DNA from 2 places in the Paenibacillus sp. J2R1T-4 genome. Region 1 is predicted to be linked to the other one. Evidence: a T-box and tRNA genes for the amino acid it is inferred to sense, from the RefSeq annotation. Region 1 holds a T-box; the other holds one or more tRNA genes.
What was found. The T-box of region 1 lies ahead of ileS (isoleucine--tRNA ligase). A T-box ahead of a tRNA ligase gene usually reads a tRNA of that ligase, here a tRNA-Ile.

Region 1 (7,752 bases):
GGAGATCTTGCACTCTGTCACCCCTACGCTTACTCGAACAGGCACAAGCTCTGAGCCTAGCTGCGATATTGCAGCCTTAATTCTTGAAGTATACTTCTCTGGAAAGTGAGCAGGCGCACTGTGGGTATGTGTTGCATGAACCGATAAGCAGGCTTCCTCAATGCCTGCTGCTTCGGCCCATTGTCTGGAAGTACCTTCAGGAAAGGTGTTGATAAATTCTCGCATCGGCCCCCCCGGTACTCCAGATGGATTGGCTACCTTGCTGATCTTTTCGTTGGTCAAGCAGCAATCAATACTGACGATTACGCTTCGAGCATGACCGTCGTCGAGCATAAGAATCCTGGCATACAAGTCATCTACTATATCTTCAGGCGGCGTGGCAATGTGTTTGTCCGGGTCATACCCTTGTAGAGGAGCCCTTTCCTCTGGTGTGATCAATACTTTGGCAGCCGCAGCGTACAGGTTGTCGCGCATCACACTCACACTCCCTTCTTGTTATCATTCTGGCGTAATCTTAATGAAGCCTTCCTTATCGCCTGAATAGCATCCTCACAATCTTCATCCGTAAGGGATTGATGGAGAGAGATGCTCACGGCACGACTTAAAAAGCCAAGTGTGCGCGGGCACATATCAGGGCTGTAGGTGACGTTGCCTTTGTAGCTTTGACAAGTCCAGGGATTATCGTGTTCTGACGCTCCCCGTTTGTTCATAATGTACTCCCAGTTGGAGTAGATATGGCGATCTGCAATCCCTTTGTTGTGCATTGTTCCGTTCGGAATGCCTTCCTCTCTCAGATAAGTAGAGAATTCCAATGCCGCTTCCTCATCAGCCGCAAATAGAATCAAGCTGTAAGAAACGTCGCCGGCCTCGTCGGGGATTCTCTGCAATTGCAGTTCCGGGATATCGCTTATTCCTTGTACGATCTTCTGTTTGATCCTCTGAAGCTGGGCGACCAGCTTATCAATTCTCTGTGATTGGGCCAAACCAAGCGCAGCATTAATCTCACTCATCCGATAATTCTCACCTGGAAATGGAGCGACATCGCCCAGTTTATTAGCTCCCCAGTAAGTTAAAGCAGAATCATGGTAAATACAAGCGCGCGCATAAATACGCTGTTGATCCGTAACAACCAGTCCACCTTCACCTGATGTGATTAGCTTGTATTGTTGAAAGCTGTAGCAGCCCACATCGCCGATTGTCCCCAGAGGCTTGCCCTTATAAGAGCCTCCATTGGCTTGTGCAACATCTTCAACGACGAGAAGTTTATGCTTGCGCGCTATGGATACAATCTCATCCATCTGACAGGGAATACCCTTCATATGAACAGGAATGACCGCCTTGGTGTACGGAGTGACGGCCGCTTCAAATGCCTGAGGATCCATAGTCAAAGTATCATCCACCTCAACAATGACAGGGACGGCGCGAGCAATCAGGACCGCTGCTGCTGTTGCTATGTAAGTATAAGAAGGGACAATTACTTCGTCGCCTGGACCTATCCCCGCTCCAATCAATGCAGATACCAAGGCAGACGTTCCCGAATTGACGGCAAGCGCATGCTCGACCCCCAACCTTTCACAGTATAATTGCTCTAGCCGTGAAGCCTCAGATTGTTCAATCTCTCCTGAATAAAACCGGAAGACGCGTTTTTTGTCCAGAACGTTCAGCACGTATTCACGTTCTAGCTCTCCAAACTCTTCAGAGCTAATAAAATTTGGTACCCATGGCTTTGATCGTATCGGAGTGTGTGATATTTGTTCTGATTTCATGGCTTCCCTCCAGCAATATAATTTAATAAATAAATTATATAAGAATATATAGAGGGTGTATACTGGTTACTATATATTTTATAGGTCATTTTAAGGCGGCTTATTTCCTGGGAAATCCCGTAAATAATAAACAGTCCGATACGGATTGGTCTATATGGTTGAGTTCAGTTAGACGCTTGGGAGGACAGTTAGAGGGATCGGATGCTGAGCAGCGTTTCACGAGCTGTAGAGCGGATTTTCCGCTTTAAAGCAACGCCAAGCAGCGCTTCACACGTGCTGTAGCGCGGATTTTCCGCTTTAGAGCAATGCGAGGCAGCGTTTCGCGAGCTGTAGCGCGGATTTCCGCTTTAGAGCAATGCGAAGCAGCGCTTCACGTGCTGTAGCGCGGATTTTTCCTTTAGAGCAATGCGAAGCAGCGCTTCGCGAGCTGTAGCGCGGATTTTCCGCTTTAGAGCAATGCCAAGCAGCGTTTCGCGAGCTGTAGCGCGGATTTTCCGCTTTAGAGCAACGCCAAGCAGCGCTTCACACGTGCTGTAGCGCGGATTTTCCGCTTTAGAGCAATGCGAAGCAGCGTTTCGCGAGCTGTAGCGCGGATTTTCCGCTTTAGAGCAATGCGAAGCAGCGCTTCACGTGCTGTAGCGCGGATTTTTCCTTTATTTCGAATCAACAATTGTCAGATTAGTGAGAAAACGGTCTGATTACCGGAAGGTCTTTACGTGGTTGAGTTTAGTTAGCGCGTGGGTGGGCAGGAAGATGGGTTATAATTAATGAAGTGTTTGGGTTACTTGAACTAATGCTTCCAGAAAGCATAGTTGGAGTTCAACTCGTCTTGTATAAAAAGAACCCCTTTCGGGGTTCTTCTCAACGGTGTTTGGATTAGGTACAACTGTCTCGAACGTTTTCGAATCTTGGGTCTTACCTTCATTGACACTTTGCAGTTAGGAACTACAATAACGTCTCTGCGGCACATCCCCTCGCTTCTATTATAATTCTATAACAACTTCCCTGGTATTTCTCGTTAAATAGCTCAACGGAACCACACCTCGCTTACACCGTGCTATTAATATGTCATTGAAGGTCTCATAATATTCATCATCTATATACACATTCCAATCAAACTATGCTTCGCAACTAATAAGGCACCCATGATACCCTGCTTGGTACCGTAAGTCGGACAATAAACCATATTTTACCGATTGTGTTAAGCACAACTTGACACACATGGCTACCGCATGTTATAAAGCTAATCATACAGTCATGACTGATTAAATTCAATGAAGAGAACAAGTAAGCTGCCTATTCTGTTCCCCAGAGAGCCGGTAACTGCTGCAAGCCGGTGTTCAGATCACAGCCGAACATCATCTCCGAGAAATGAAGCTGAAAGTCCGGAAGCAACGAGCTTGTCCGCAGACGAATAAGCTGAATCGGATTTCCTCCGTTACAGGGGACGCGTATGGTGGTACGTGTATCGAGTGCTGCGATCATTCCTTTTGTATGGATACGGGGAGGATTGTGGAATTAGGGTGGTAACGCGAGTCATAACTCGTCCCTTATGGGGCGGGTTTTTTGTTTTTTTCTAATAAGGAGTGGGATAAAGAATGGAAAAAGTAGACGTAAGAGAAAAATCGAGAACACGCGAGCTTCGGGTATTAGACTATTGGCAAGAAAATGATACATTCCGCGAATCCATTCGCCGCAGTGAAGGAAAACCGGCGTTTGTATTCTACGAAGGACCTCCTACTGCTAACGGTGTGCCTCATATTGGCCATGCGTTAGGCCGAGTTATTAAAGATTTCATGGGCCGCTACAAAACGATGGCAGGATACAAGGTCATTCGCAAAGCAGGCTGGGATACACACGGTTTGCCCGTTGAGCTTGGGGTTGAGAAGCAGCTTGGTATTTCTGGAAAAGGCGATATTGAGAATTACGGTGTGGAGAAGTTTGTAAAGAAGTGTAAAGAAAGCGTATTTGAATACGAAAAGCAGTGGCGTGAATTGACGGAAGCCATCGGCTACTGGACCGATCTCGACAACCCTTATGTTACTTTGACAAATGATTATATCGAAAGCGTGTGGCATATCCTTGCCACCATTCATCGGAAAGGCTTGTTATATCGCGGACACCGGGTAAGTCCTTACTGCCCTTGCTGTCAAACGACTTTGAGCTCACACGAAGTGGCTCAGGGCTATGAAGATGTGAAGGATTTAAGTGCGACCGTTGCATTCCCATTGACTGGCGGACCATCACAGGAATCGATTCTGGCATGGACCACCACTCCTTGGACCCTTCCTGCTAACGTAGCTCTTGCTGTGAACCCCAACCTTGAGTACTCCCGGGTGAAGCAAGCGAATCAGGTATACATTGTCGCCTCTAATCTTGTTGAATCCGTGATGAAGGGTGAATATGAAGTTTTGTCTACTCTGATCGGAGCAGAGTTAGTCGGAAGAACCTATGAACCGCCTTTCCATTACGCCACCGTTGAACGCGGTTATCTAGTTATCGGCGGGGATTTCGTCAGCGATACGAGCGGTACCGGAATTGTACACATTGCTCCTGCCCATGGGGAAGATGATTACAAGGCAGCGAGACAAAATAACATCAGCATGCTGCAAGTTGTAGACAGCTCAGGCCGTTACACAGATGTCGTTACGGATCTTGCTGGCCGATTCGTCAAAGATTGTGACGTTGATATTGTCAAGCTGCTTGCCGAGAGCAAGAAGCTGTACTCCAAGGAAAAATATGAACACAGTTATCCTTTCTGCTGGCGCTGTAAGTCTCCTTTGCTCTACTATGCTACGGAGAGCTGGTTTATTGAGACCACTGCTGTAAAAGATCAACTGATCGCCAACAACAATACCGTCAACTGGTATCCATCCCATCTTCGAGAAGGACGCTTCGGGAAGTTCCTTGAGGATTTGATCGATTGGAACATAAGCCGCAACCGTTACTGGGGAACGCCTCTCAACGTATGGGTCTGTGATGATTGCGATCATCAATATGCGCCTGATAGCTATCAGGACTTGAAGAACCGGGCCATCGGCGATATCGGAGACAGCCTGGAGCTGCACAAACCTTACATCGATGATGTGAAGCTTAGCTGTCCGCATTGTTCAGGCGTGATGACTCGCACATCCGAGGTAATTGATGTTTGGTTCGATAGCGGGTCGATGCCTTTTGCCCAGTATCACCATCCTTTTGACAACGAAGCCTTGTTCCAAGAGCAATACCCGGCTGACATGATTGTCGAAGGAATCGATCAGACCAGAGGCTGGTTTTTCAGCTTGCTGGCGGTCTCTACCTTATATAACGGGAAAGCCCCATACAAATCAGTAATGGCTACAGGCCATGTACTCGACGAGAATGGACAAAAGATGTCCAAGAGTAAGGGAAATGTTATAGATCCGTGGGAAATCATTAACGAGCTTGGAACTGATGCGTTCCGCTGGGCTCTGCTGACCGATAGCGCCCCTTGGAACAGCAAACGCTTCTCCAAGCAAATCGTATCGGAAGCCAAATCCAAATTAATCGATACCCTTCACAACACTCATGGCTTCTATGTGCTGTATGCCGGGATTGACGGGTTTAATCCAGAGGAGCACGAACCGCTTCCTAAGACGAATGAGTTGGATTGTTGGATTATGTCTCGACTGAACAGCATGCTGGCGGAAGTGAATAAAGGGCTGGAAGCTAACGATTTCCTGAACCCGTCCAAACATATTGAAGCGTTCGTCGATGAGCTCAGTAACTGGTATGTGCGCCGTTCACGGGATAGATTCTGGGAGAATGGATTGTCTGCTGATAAAGTGGCAGCCTACCAAACATTGCGTGAGGTGATGCTGACCGTTAGCCGGGTGCTTGCTCCATTCACTCCATTCATCGCGGAAGATATATACCGGAATTTGGGTGGAGAAGAGCAAAGCGTGCATTTTGCAAGCTATCCATTGGCAGATGAATCCGCAATCGACACTGTATTGGAGACAGAGATGGAGATTGTGCGCCAAATCGTCGAGCTCGCCCGTAATATCCGCAACGAGGTTAGTATCAAGACACGTCAACCGCTATCGGAGCTAATGGTCTCCTTGGACCAACAAGTAGATCTGAAGCGATATGAAGACATTATCAAGGATGAGATCAATGTCAAAGAAATTCGTATCGTTAGTGACGATAATCAATTCGTTGAATTCTCGTTCAAGCTTAACCTGAAGATCGGCGGCCGCAAGTACGGCAAACAGGTAGGTATGATCCAGAGCGGATTACAGAAGCTTACAGCTGAACAAGCTCAGAACGTAATAGATTCTGGTTGGGTCGAGATCAAGGAAGAGGATTCCGCGGAAACATTGCGCATCCCGCTTGAGGAATTGCTAGTGGAGAAACACTCCAAGCAAGGCTTCGCTTCTGCATCCGGCTACCAAATGACCGTAGCTATTAACACAGACATTACCCCTCAGTTAGCTCAAGAGGGATTAGTCCGAGAACTGATTCGCTCCATCCAGGATATGCGTAAGAAGCTGGATCTGGCGATAGAGAAACGTATTCATCTGACGCTCGATGCCGATCAGGAATTGAAAGAAGCGATTAGCAGCTGCGAAGACGTTCTGCGTGATAACGTATTGCTTCTAGAGCTTTCATTCGACAAGCTTGAGGGAATGGAATATGTGATGGTAGATCAGAAATCTGTAGGCATTCTGATTCGCTGATCAGTTAGGAACGAGGAACCGTCAGGCTGTAGATGCCTGACGGTTTATTTGTTATTCATAGCCGAGGGTGTCCCATTCGGTTAACCTATAAATTCTTGAACCCATTCTCCGTTATAATACGCTATTCCAATTTGGGTAAAACTATTATTCAGAATATTGGCTTTATGCCCTGGACTGTTCATCCAATCGTTCATAACTTGCGTCGGGCTGGTTTGGCCTTTTGCGATATTTTCTCCTGCTGAGGTGGATACGATCCCGAATTTCTTCATCATATCGAATGGAGATCCGTATGTCGGAGAATTATGATCAAAATAATTGTTGTTGTACATATCCTGTGCTTTGACCATTGCCACCTTCGATAATTCGCTATTCATGCTAAGGGATTGCAATCCCGCTTTGGATCTTTCTTGATTAACCAAATCCAATACTTGCTGTTCGAATTGGGATGTTTTTGTTGTCTGATCCGTTGTTTCTTTTGCAGGTACCTGTTCCGTTGGCTTTTGATTCGGTCCCTTCACGGGATTTAACCAATCCAAATTTGGAGCTGCGATGGGGGCTTGGTTCATCTTTACAGATGATTGTCCCACTCCCGGCATAGCAATTGATGATGCCTGTGTTACTGTAGGTGCCGGTGTAGTAGTAAGAGCATGAGTTTCAATGCGTGTTTGTTCAGGAGTCACTTGTTTTTGTCTCATGTTATCTTTGGCCGTACAACCTGTTACCAGTACTAGCGCTGCTAATACGATAATTTTTAACATTATTCCAACCTCCTCGATTGTCAAATCGAGTTTAAGGTTAGCCTCAGGAACTTTTTTTATTCCTCATTTGTCGCTCCCTGAATATCCCTAATGTTCTTTGTGAAGCTGTAGTGATTAGACTTGTTTCATCAGCTTGACGACCGTAATAAAAGACTCATTCTCAGGGACCACGACTCTTGTATCGCGATTCAACACTCCTTGTTCATATAAGTCGAATTCATGTTCGAGCAAAGAGGCAAGAGCAGGCTTCTCCAGCAGCAAATCCCATTTGTCCAACGCATGCTTTTGATCCCCATCTAAATCATTATTCAAAGTAACCAGTATTTTCCCGTTCCGGATTTACACAACCCCTGCGCAAAATGGTTGGTTACGTGTTAATTCTTCAACATTCAAGCTTTCATGAGTCATATCAGCCCTCCATCTGAGCATATTCCGCAGCTGCTTACGCTAAAATCTGAACATTAGACTCCTCATCATGAATAACCGATTGCTATTAACCAAATTATAAGGGAAATGGATGCTTTTTCAAGA
Region 2 (7,752 bases), on a different contig from region 1:
AAAAACATTGAATCGATTGTCAGAAATATTAGCAAATCACAGAAATCTTGAAGATTTATTGTCATTATTTAAACATTACAGCGTGAATGCAGAATTTGTTGCAGCCTCTGTTATCGGTCAATTCGACCTTAGAGCTAGCGAAGAAACCGAAAATAACGAGAACATGGATGCTGAAATAAATGGGAATAACAATCCAGATTTACTCGAGGATTTGAAACAATATTATGCCAGACTGTAATAGTGAAAATTTATTATAAGGGAGCAGTTAATAATGACGGAATCAAGCATCCTTGCTTACTTTAAGAGTCCTGAACAAGCGGAAGAGGCATTAAAACAATTACAGGCACTGCGTATAGTTGATAGTTCCATTGATCGAATTGATGGGTATCCTGGAGATGGAAATGAGCGTATCATGAACCCGCTGAATAGTGATTTTCCAAGTCTGGGTTATTTAACGCTTGGCGGTGATTTTTCAGATCGGAACGCCGCCATTTTGGCAGCTACAAGCGTCAGCGCAAGCGGAATGAGTTCTGGAGGTCCGGATAATCAGATGACGGGTTTCGACATCTTGTTGACGGTCGTGTTAGACAAAGAGGATCACGAGCAAGCACAGCGTATTGTTCGTGATGCGGGAGCTTTGCAATAATTTCAACTGAAAATGAAGTTAATGATCTATAGGTCTAAAATAGCCCTGATATCCAATTTGGATATTTGGGCTTCTTGTTTTTATTCGAGGCCGTCTGCGCACTACTGTGGTAGTCGCATAGCAAAGAGCGCAGCGATAAGGGGGAGGACTTATCACCACGCTCTTCTAATCATTTCTTCCATCTTGTACTGCACTCATACAAATCGAGACGCGGTTTAGGCATGGGAATAGGAATTGCTCTTGAAACGCTTGGGATAATCCTCCATTCCGATGGATAATCTACATCATAGAAATCCATTCAAAGGAGAGACAACCAGTTGAGTGATAAACAAATAACAGACCAGACCGCCTTTGAGACGGCCGGGATTCCAACACCGCCTGATCAAGAAAATATCGGGGCTACAGACGGAATCAGTGATGCCATAGAGGCTATTATGGATAATATTGAGGATTCGTTCACAACAGATGAGGATTTAGACAATCAGGATTGAATCTTATCCGCCTCACCCTGCGCCCATTTCAATCGGTAAATCGCTTTATTATCAATCGCACGAATCGGTTGTGTCCATTCCTCGGATGGCGACAAAGATTGAATAGCATCCTCAACGGCTTGAAGCTTGGCGTCCAGCGTATCGATATAATGCAGCGCTACAGCTTCAGGCAGCTGCGGTTGGATCGGACTCCCCCACTCACCCTTATTGTGATGGGATAGTACCAGATGCTGAAGCACGATTATTTTTTCAGAGGCCACATCCAGCTGTAAGTGGATAGCCGCCTCCGTGATCCAACTCATCGCGATGGATAAATGCCCCAGGAGCTTGCCGGTTAGACTATAGTCCGTTACTATGCCTAACTCTGCAATCATCTCATCTGGTTTTGCAATGTCATGCAGGATAATCCCCGCCCTGATTAGATCCAGGTTCAAGAAAGGACGCTGCTTCGCAACAAACTCCCCCAGCTCCAACATCCGCACAATATGATAAGCGAGACCAGCATAATAGGCATGGTGAACCCCTTTGGCAGCTGGATAGTGAGTTAATTTATCCTTCACTTTAGATACGCAGAATGCCACAACGCTTCGAATCTCAGTATCCTGTATCGATGACAAAGTATTAAAGATTGTATTGATCAAATCTTGTGATTCAATCGGCGCTGAACGTATGAAGTCTGTTAAAGAATACCCATCAGTGTCTACCGCTTTGCGGATTCTAAATATTTTGATCTGAGGCCTATCTCTGTACAAATGCATAACCCCTTGAACCTTTACCAACATCATCGGAAAAAAAGTTTCTTTATCAGTAGAGGACACGTCCCATAGCTTAGCCGGGATTTCACCGCTCGGGTCGGCCAACACCATATCGAAGTAATCCTTGGCAGGATTCGAATTCGTCTGCTTGACATCCGCTTGCTTCAATAAATAAAATCCAGTTATTTCTTCTCCCTCAACCAAACTATTAATTAGTGCCATCTTCATCCCTCTGTATGTATATTTGTTATCCTAATGTTACTAGATTCTATTGAATCACGCCATGGATTGTATCCCTCGCAAAATAAAAGTAACCTATTCAATGGAAATGAACAGGTTACCGGATGATGTTAAGTAAGTTAGATCCACGTTGAAGGGGAATTATTGCAAATCATTCTTTAATCGGTTTCTTCTTCTTGCGCTTCTTCATTTTCTGCTGCTTCTTCGGCTTCTTCCGCTTCTTCTGCAGCGGCTACTTCTGCCTGTGCCTCCGCTTCATCAGCTGTTTCTTCAGCATCGGCTTCTTCTACTGCTTCGTCAGCAGCTTCTTCAGTAGCAGCGATCTCAGCTTCTGCTTCTTCCACAACGGCCTCTTCCACTTCTGAACCAACTACGTTTTCTTCGTCGCTCATCGAAATCCCCTCCAATTTTGCTTAGTTTACCTAAGCGTAATCTAATTATATCACCAGGATTTCAAAAATAATGTCGCATTATGAAAGCGCTTCAAAAACATTTTCCTACAAATTCCGCAATCCTTCTAACAGGTCCTTATTCATACAGCGCATCCTTTAATTTACTCGACATCGAGTTGCTCTTTTGAGCCGATTTCACAAGTAATTGGCGAAGTCTATTATTCTCTTCAGCTAACCTCTGCAAATCCTGATAAAGATCTGACAGCAAGGCTGCTGCTATGGGATCTGCTTGTTCCAATGCAGAATCAATTCTTGTTCTGTAGTCCCTAATGCGCTCATCCACTTAATATTACACTCCTATACTTTCATTACAATCCAGTTCCATTATAAACTGATTGATCAATAAAAAACCACTCCCGGTATATGAACTGCACCCATGAGCGGTTTTGGTCTTCCTTATATAGTTGCAGTCCTCTGCTTGCGTACATGCTGTTCTTCAATCTCCAGAATAAACTCCTCTGCTGCCTGATGCAATCTCACTGTAATCTCATCATCCAAAAGGGCTTGACCGTTCTCTCCCCAACTGACTTGTTTATCCAAAACGAATACCCCTTGCAGGATGTTTTGTGCTCCTAAAGCGGACAAGACCGGCTTAAGCGCATAATCAATCGCTAACAAATGAGAGATCGTTCCGCCAACTGCGAGCGGTAATACAATTTTGTTAGCAAGTCCTTTCTGCGGGAGCAGATCGAGGAAAGCTTTAAGCACTCCCGTATAGGAAGCTTTGTATACAGGAGTTGCTACGAAGACAGCATCGGCTTGTGCTACGAGCTCATTGGCGTTGACTATCGCTGCACTATCAAACTTGGCGTACAATAAGTCCTCGGCTGGAATATCTCTTACTTTGATCCAATCGGTTTGAATACCCGCTCCATCCAACTGAGCTCTCACATGATCAATTACTCCATGAAGACGTGACGTAGGGGTAGGACTTCCTGATATAATAACAACTTTTGGCATAAGCTCACTCTCCACATCTGTATGTAATTTACAAAAAAGAGACCCTGCCCCTCGCATTACAAGGAAAGAGTCTCCAGCAGCCTGGTGGACACGAATTAATTCATAGTAAATCACTTGGGATTATTGTAACACGCACTAATCGGAGACGTCAACCTAACAATACTCCATCAAGTGGAATAAGAAAACACAGGAGTAAAAAATACAAAAAATGCATAACATAAGCCATCTATTCAATATGAAAGGGGGTTGCGGGAATGGAAAATGAAAAGTACCGCTTCGCCAACCTTAGTGTTCATCCGGATCTGATACAAGAGATTGAAAAGTTGGAAAGCAAATGCAAAGAAAAAATTGGAGAGGACATCACTCTAATTGCTTACAGTCCAAATCAAGAATCGGCACAGCAAGTATAAGACAGAACAAATTGCAGCACACCAAATTACATAATGAAATGCCGAATGCAGATCTCTCTGCATTCGGCGTGTAGTTGTTATCTGGTACCTGGCCTTTTACGGTTCGCTGGATGTCCATAAGGATTGTTCATAGCTGCGTGCATTTCATCGTGTTTTGCTAAAACTTCTTCTGCAAACTCATTATTATGACTATATTTGTTGCTTTTATTGTTCTTGAACTTTTTGGCCATCGGTATTCACCTCCCATACTATAGGATTTCCGAACCTCATTCGACCAACACCTTGCAACCTTTTCCAACTTATGGCCGTTATTAGGGTGACGCGTCAATACAAACTATAGAAAGCAGGTGTTTAGCATGGCCAAGCGTTGGGCTTCCATTCTTGTTGCCCTAATACTTATTGTTGCTCTTCAATCCAACGTATTTGCCTTCTCAGACATCAAAGGTGATGCTGCTGAAGCGGAAATCCTCTCTTTGCGTGATGCAGGAGTAGTTAGCGGAATCTCAGCCGAATTATTTGCTCCTAAAGGTAAAGTTACTTATGCACAGGGTGTTCATTTAATTGTGAAGGGATTCAAACTGAACATTGATAACATTCGTTTTATCAAAGAGCCAAAGGCTAGTGACTATTTCACAAATGTGCCGGATGATAGCTGGTATGCGCCTTCTTTTATCATAGCTCAATTAAATGGATTATCTGTGCCAAAGGATGTAAATCCGCAATCGATTATGACACGTGAACAGTTCTCCCAGCTATTGTGGGAAGGGATGACCCGTAACGGTGATTTCCCAATGATAAAGATCTTTATCCAAATTGCCGATGAGGGCGATATCTCGAAGGATGCAATGAGCAGCATTCAGAATTTGCTGATTGCCAAGATCGCCAAGCTGGAAGATGGTAAGTTCAATCCGAAAAGGGAAATTACACGAGGAGAGTCGGTGCAAATGTTGCATAAAGCGATTCAGTTCGTGAAGGAGCATAAGCCCATTACACCCGTTGATCCCCCTGTTGATAAAGAAGTGACCATGGAAGTGACTAAGGTTACGGAAGCAGTGAACAAAGTAACGGTATCCTGGGGAACCAAACCAAACCCAGGATATACAATTGGTGTAGATCGTATTGAGTTTCAGGCTAACGGTGAAGCATGGATCTATTACACCACTAACCTCCCTGATCCGAACAAGATGTACCCACAGGTTATTGTTGAACCTAAGGTAGACACTTATGTGAGCTCAGAATATAAACCTGTACTAAAACCGACTAAATCCGCTGCTGAAGGCAGTCAAGATTCTAAGCGGATTGAATAGCTGCAGGGCACCAATAGAGCGGGAGGCTTGTTATAAACAGGCCTCCCGCTCTATTGGTGCTAGTGACCTATGGATGCTGAGCCGCATTCAAGTGGACAACAAGTAAAAAGCCTGCCGTAATCTCTAAGAGATCTCGACAGGCTTGTTCATTAGTAAGTATTCAAGTGTTAATGGTGGGCCCTGAGGGACTCGAACCCCCGACCAATCGGTTATGAGCCGACCGCTCTAACCAACTGAGCTAAGGGCCCTTCTAATGTTTGGGTTGGTTGCGGGGGCAGGATTTGAACCTGCGGCCTTCGGGTTATGAGCCCGACGAGCTACCGGGCTGCTCCACCCCGCGACATGTACACTGTAGAACACTTCTCGACAGCGACAAATAATAATATACACCAACCACACATCTGCTGTCAACACAAACCATACGTTTTTTTATGAACGAAACACCGACGTTTTAATCCGCTCATTCAACTGCTCATAGAAGGACTTCTCATCCATAGGAAGGTTAACCCAATTATCGGTCCAGCTTGACATAAGCATCGCATTGGATAACAACAATCCATTGATCCCTTCTTCTCCCGGAGCGATTAATGGAGTTCCTTTGCGAATAGCATCTACGAAGTTTTGGGTAATGCCCTTGTGGCTTGTTTCTTGACCGCCCACGGGCACATCAATCTTCCAACTCTCCGGTTGTCCGAAATTTCCTTTAAACGTTTGATTGAACTCTGGCTCCGGTGTACGCAGTCTCCAGAACGTAAGTTTGCCGTCCTCTACTACGATCTTCCCATTCTCGCCAACGATCTCGAACCTATTCGTTCCAGGTGTTTCCCCTGTTGTAGTGATGAACACGCCTGTAGCGCCATTCTCATATTCTACATAAGCTGTCACATCATCTTCAACTTCTATGTCGCGGTATTTGCCGAATGAACAGAACGCACGCAACCGCTTCGGTTCTAGCCCCGTCACCCATTGCCACAAATCCAACTGATGCGGACATTGGTTCAATAATACACCTCCGCCTTCACCCGCCCAAGTCGCTCTCCAACCGCCAGAATCATAATAGCTCTGTGGGCGGTACCATGTTGTAATGATCCAATTCGTACGGCGTATTTGTCCGAGCTCGCCTGATGTGATTAAATCCTTTAATTTTACATATAATGGATTAGTACGTTGATTGTACATCATCGAGAACACGGTTCCGCTTTTCGCAGCAGCCATATTCATCTCCCGTACGTGCATCGCGTGCACACCGGCAGGCTTTTCACATAATACATGCACACCTTGCTCAAAAGCCAGAATCGCAGTTCCTGGATGATCAAAATGACGATTGGCAATCAACACGGCATCGATGGTGCCTGATGCAAGCATTTCCTCAGCGCTCTCATAAGTGCGCACACGTTCTCCCCACTGCTTGGCAGCCCATTCCAACCGCTCCTTGCTAACGTCGCATACAGCGGCAAGTACAGCCCCATCGACTTCTCCGCGAGCCAAATAATTAGCATGTGACGTACCCATATTGCCTATCCCAACAATCCCTATTCTGACCTGATCCATGTGTAGCCCACCTCCTCTATCATCCTAGCATAGTAAGGAATAGATTCACTTATATATCATTGTACAAATCAGCAGGTGAATTTGACTGTCATTGCTGCGCTATGAATAAGTAGGTGTCGAATAATTCTTACGGTAATTCTCTGGTGTACTGCCTACCAGACTTTTGAACATACGGCTGAAATGGGAGGGGTGTTTGAACCCTGCCTGATACCCAATATCCGTTATGGACATCTTCTTCTCAACGAGGAGCCAGATCTTGGCCTGGTTAATTCGACGTTGATACAGAAAGTCAAATATAGTAACACCAGTTACTTCTTTAAAAATTTTGGACAAGTAGTATTTGCTTAAATGCATCGCTTCTTCCAGTTGCTCCAGATGCAAATCCTCCATGTAATTCTGCTCCAAAAAAGTGATCATATTCTGTACATGCAAGGTTTTCTCGGATACGACTTCAGCTAGAGCATCCATAGGCTTCTCACATAAGCTGTATATGACAAGAAGCAGCTCGAGAAAGACGGCCTGCAGACGCCGAGAAGACAAGGAGTCCTTGTCCTTGTCCTCGTCGAGCTTCACCATCCGCTCCAGAATGTTCTCCACTTCTACCCGTTCCTGTCCGCTCAGACGAAGCCGATGATTTCGGAGCTCCTTGAAGGGCTGCAGCAAATGAATCCCAAAGGAAGGTCCTGCTAAGCCTTGAGCATAGTCGGCATCAAAATGCACCGTAGTACGCTTGTAGACCTCTTCTGGAGCTACATGCGGGCAATGGAGTGTCATCCCATGCATTAGAATCAAATCCCCAGGCGCAAGCTCATACAAACGGTCACCGATTAAATATTTGCAGGAACCGCCATGGAAATAGTAGATCTCATGATGGAGATGAGAGTGAAATCCGTTCGTATTCGATATATACTGTTCGCTATAATTCGCTGTAATAGGTTCG

Region 2: it has a tRNA-Ile gene. The T-box ahead of ileS (isoleucine--tRNA ligase) is inferred to sense a tRNA for this amino acid. The anticodon was not compared.

The regions. Positions count from the first base shown of each region.
Region 1 is NZ_JCAUBA010000010.1:53,579-61,330, reverse strand. Features, by position in the region: gene AC58QD_RS17580 (hypothetical protein) at 1-474, opposite strand, end outside; gene AC58QD_RS17575 (DegT/DnrJ/EryC1/StrS family aminotransferase) at 480-1,766, opposite strand; T-box leader at 3,032-3,320, shown strand; gene ileS (isoleucine--tRNA ligase) at 3,365-6,463, shown strand; gene AC58QD_RS17565 (CAP domain-containing protein) at 6,544-7,221, opposite strand; gene AC58QD_RS17560 (hypothetical protein) at 7,336-7,533, opposite strand.
Region 2 is NZ_JCAUBA010000006.1:25,700-33,451, forward strand. Features, by position in the region: gene AC58QD_RS12210 (hypothetical protein) at 8-238, shown strand; gene AC58QD_RS12215 (hypothetical protein) at 272-646, shown strand; gene AC58QD_RS12220 (hypothetical protein) at 964-1,137, shown strand; gene AC58QD_RS12225 (3'-5' exoribonuclease YhaM family protein) at 1,128-2,114, opposite strand; gene AC58QD_RS12230 (hypothetical protein) at 2,291-2,524, opposite strand; gene AC58QD_RS12235 (hypothetical protein) at 2,661-2,867, opposite strand; gene ssuE (NADPH-dependent FMN reductase) at 2,981-3,544, opposite strand; gene AC58QD_RS12245 (hypothetical protein) at 3,799-3,954, shown strand; gene AC58QD_RS12250 (hypothetical protein) at 4,032-4,184, opposite strand; gene AC58QD_RS12255 (S-layer homology domain-containing protein) at 4,311-5,261, shown strand; tRNA gene AC58QD_RS12260 (tRNA-Ile) at 5,433-5,509, opposite strand; tRNA gene AC58QD_RS12265 (tRNA-Met) at 5,525-5,601, opposite strand; gene AC58QD_RS12270 (Gfo/Idh/MocA family protein) at 5,691-6,812, opposite strand; gene AC58QD_RS12275 (helix-turn-helix transcriptional regulator) at 6,912-7,752, opposite strand, start outside.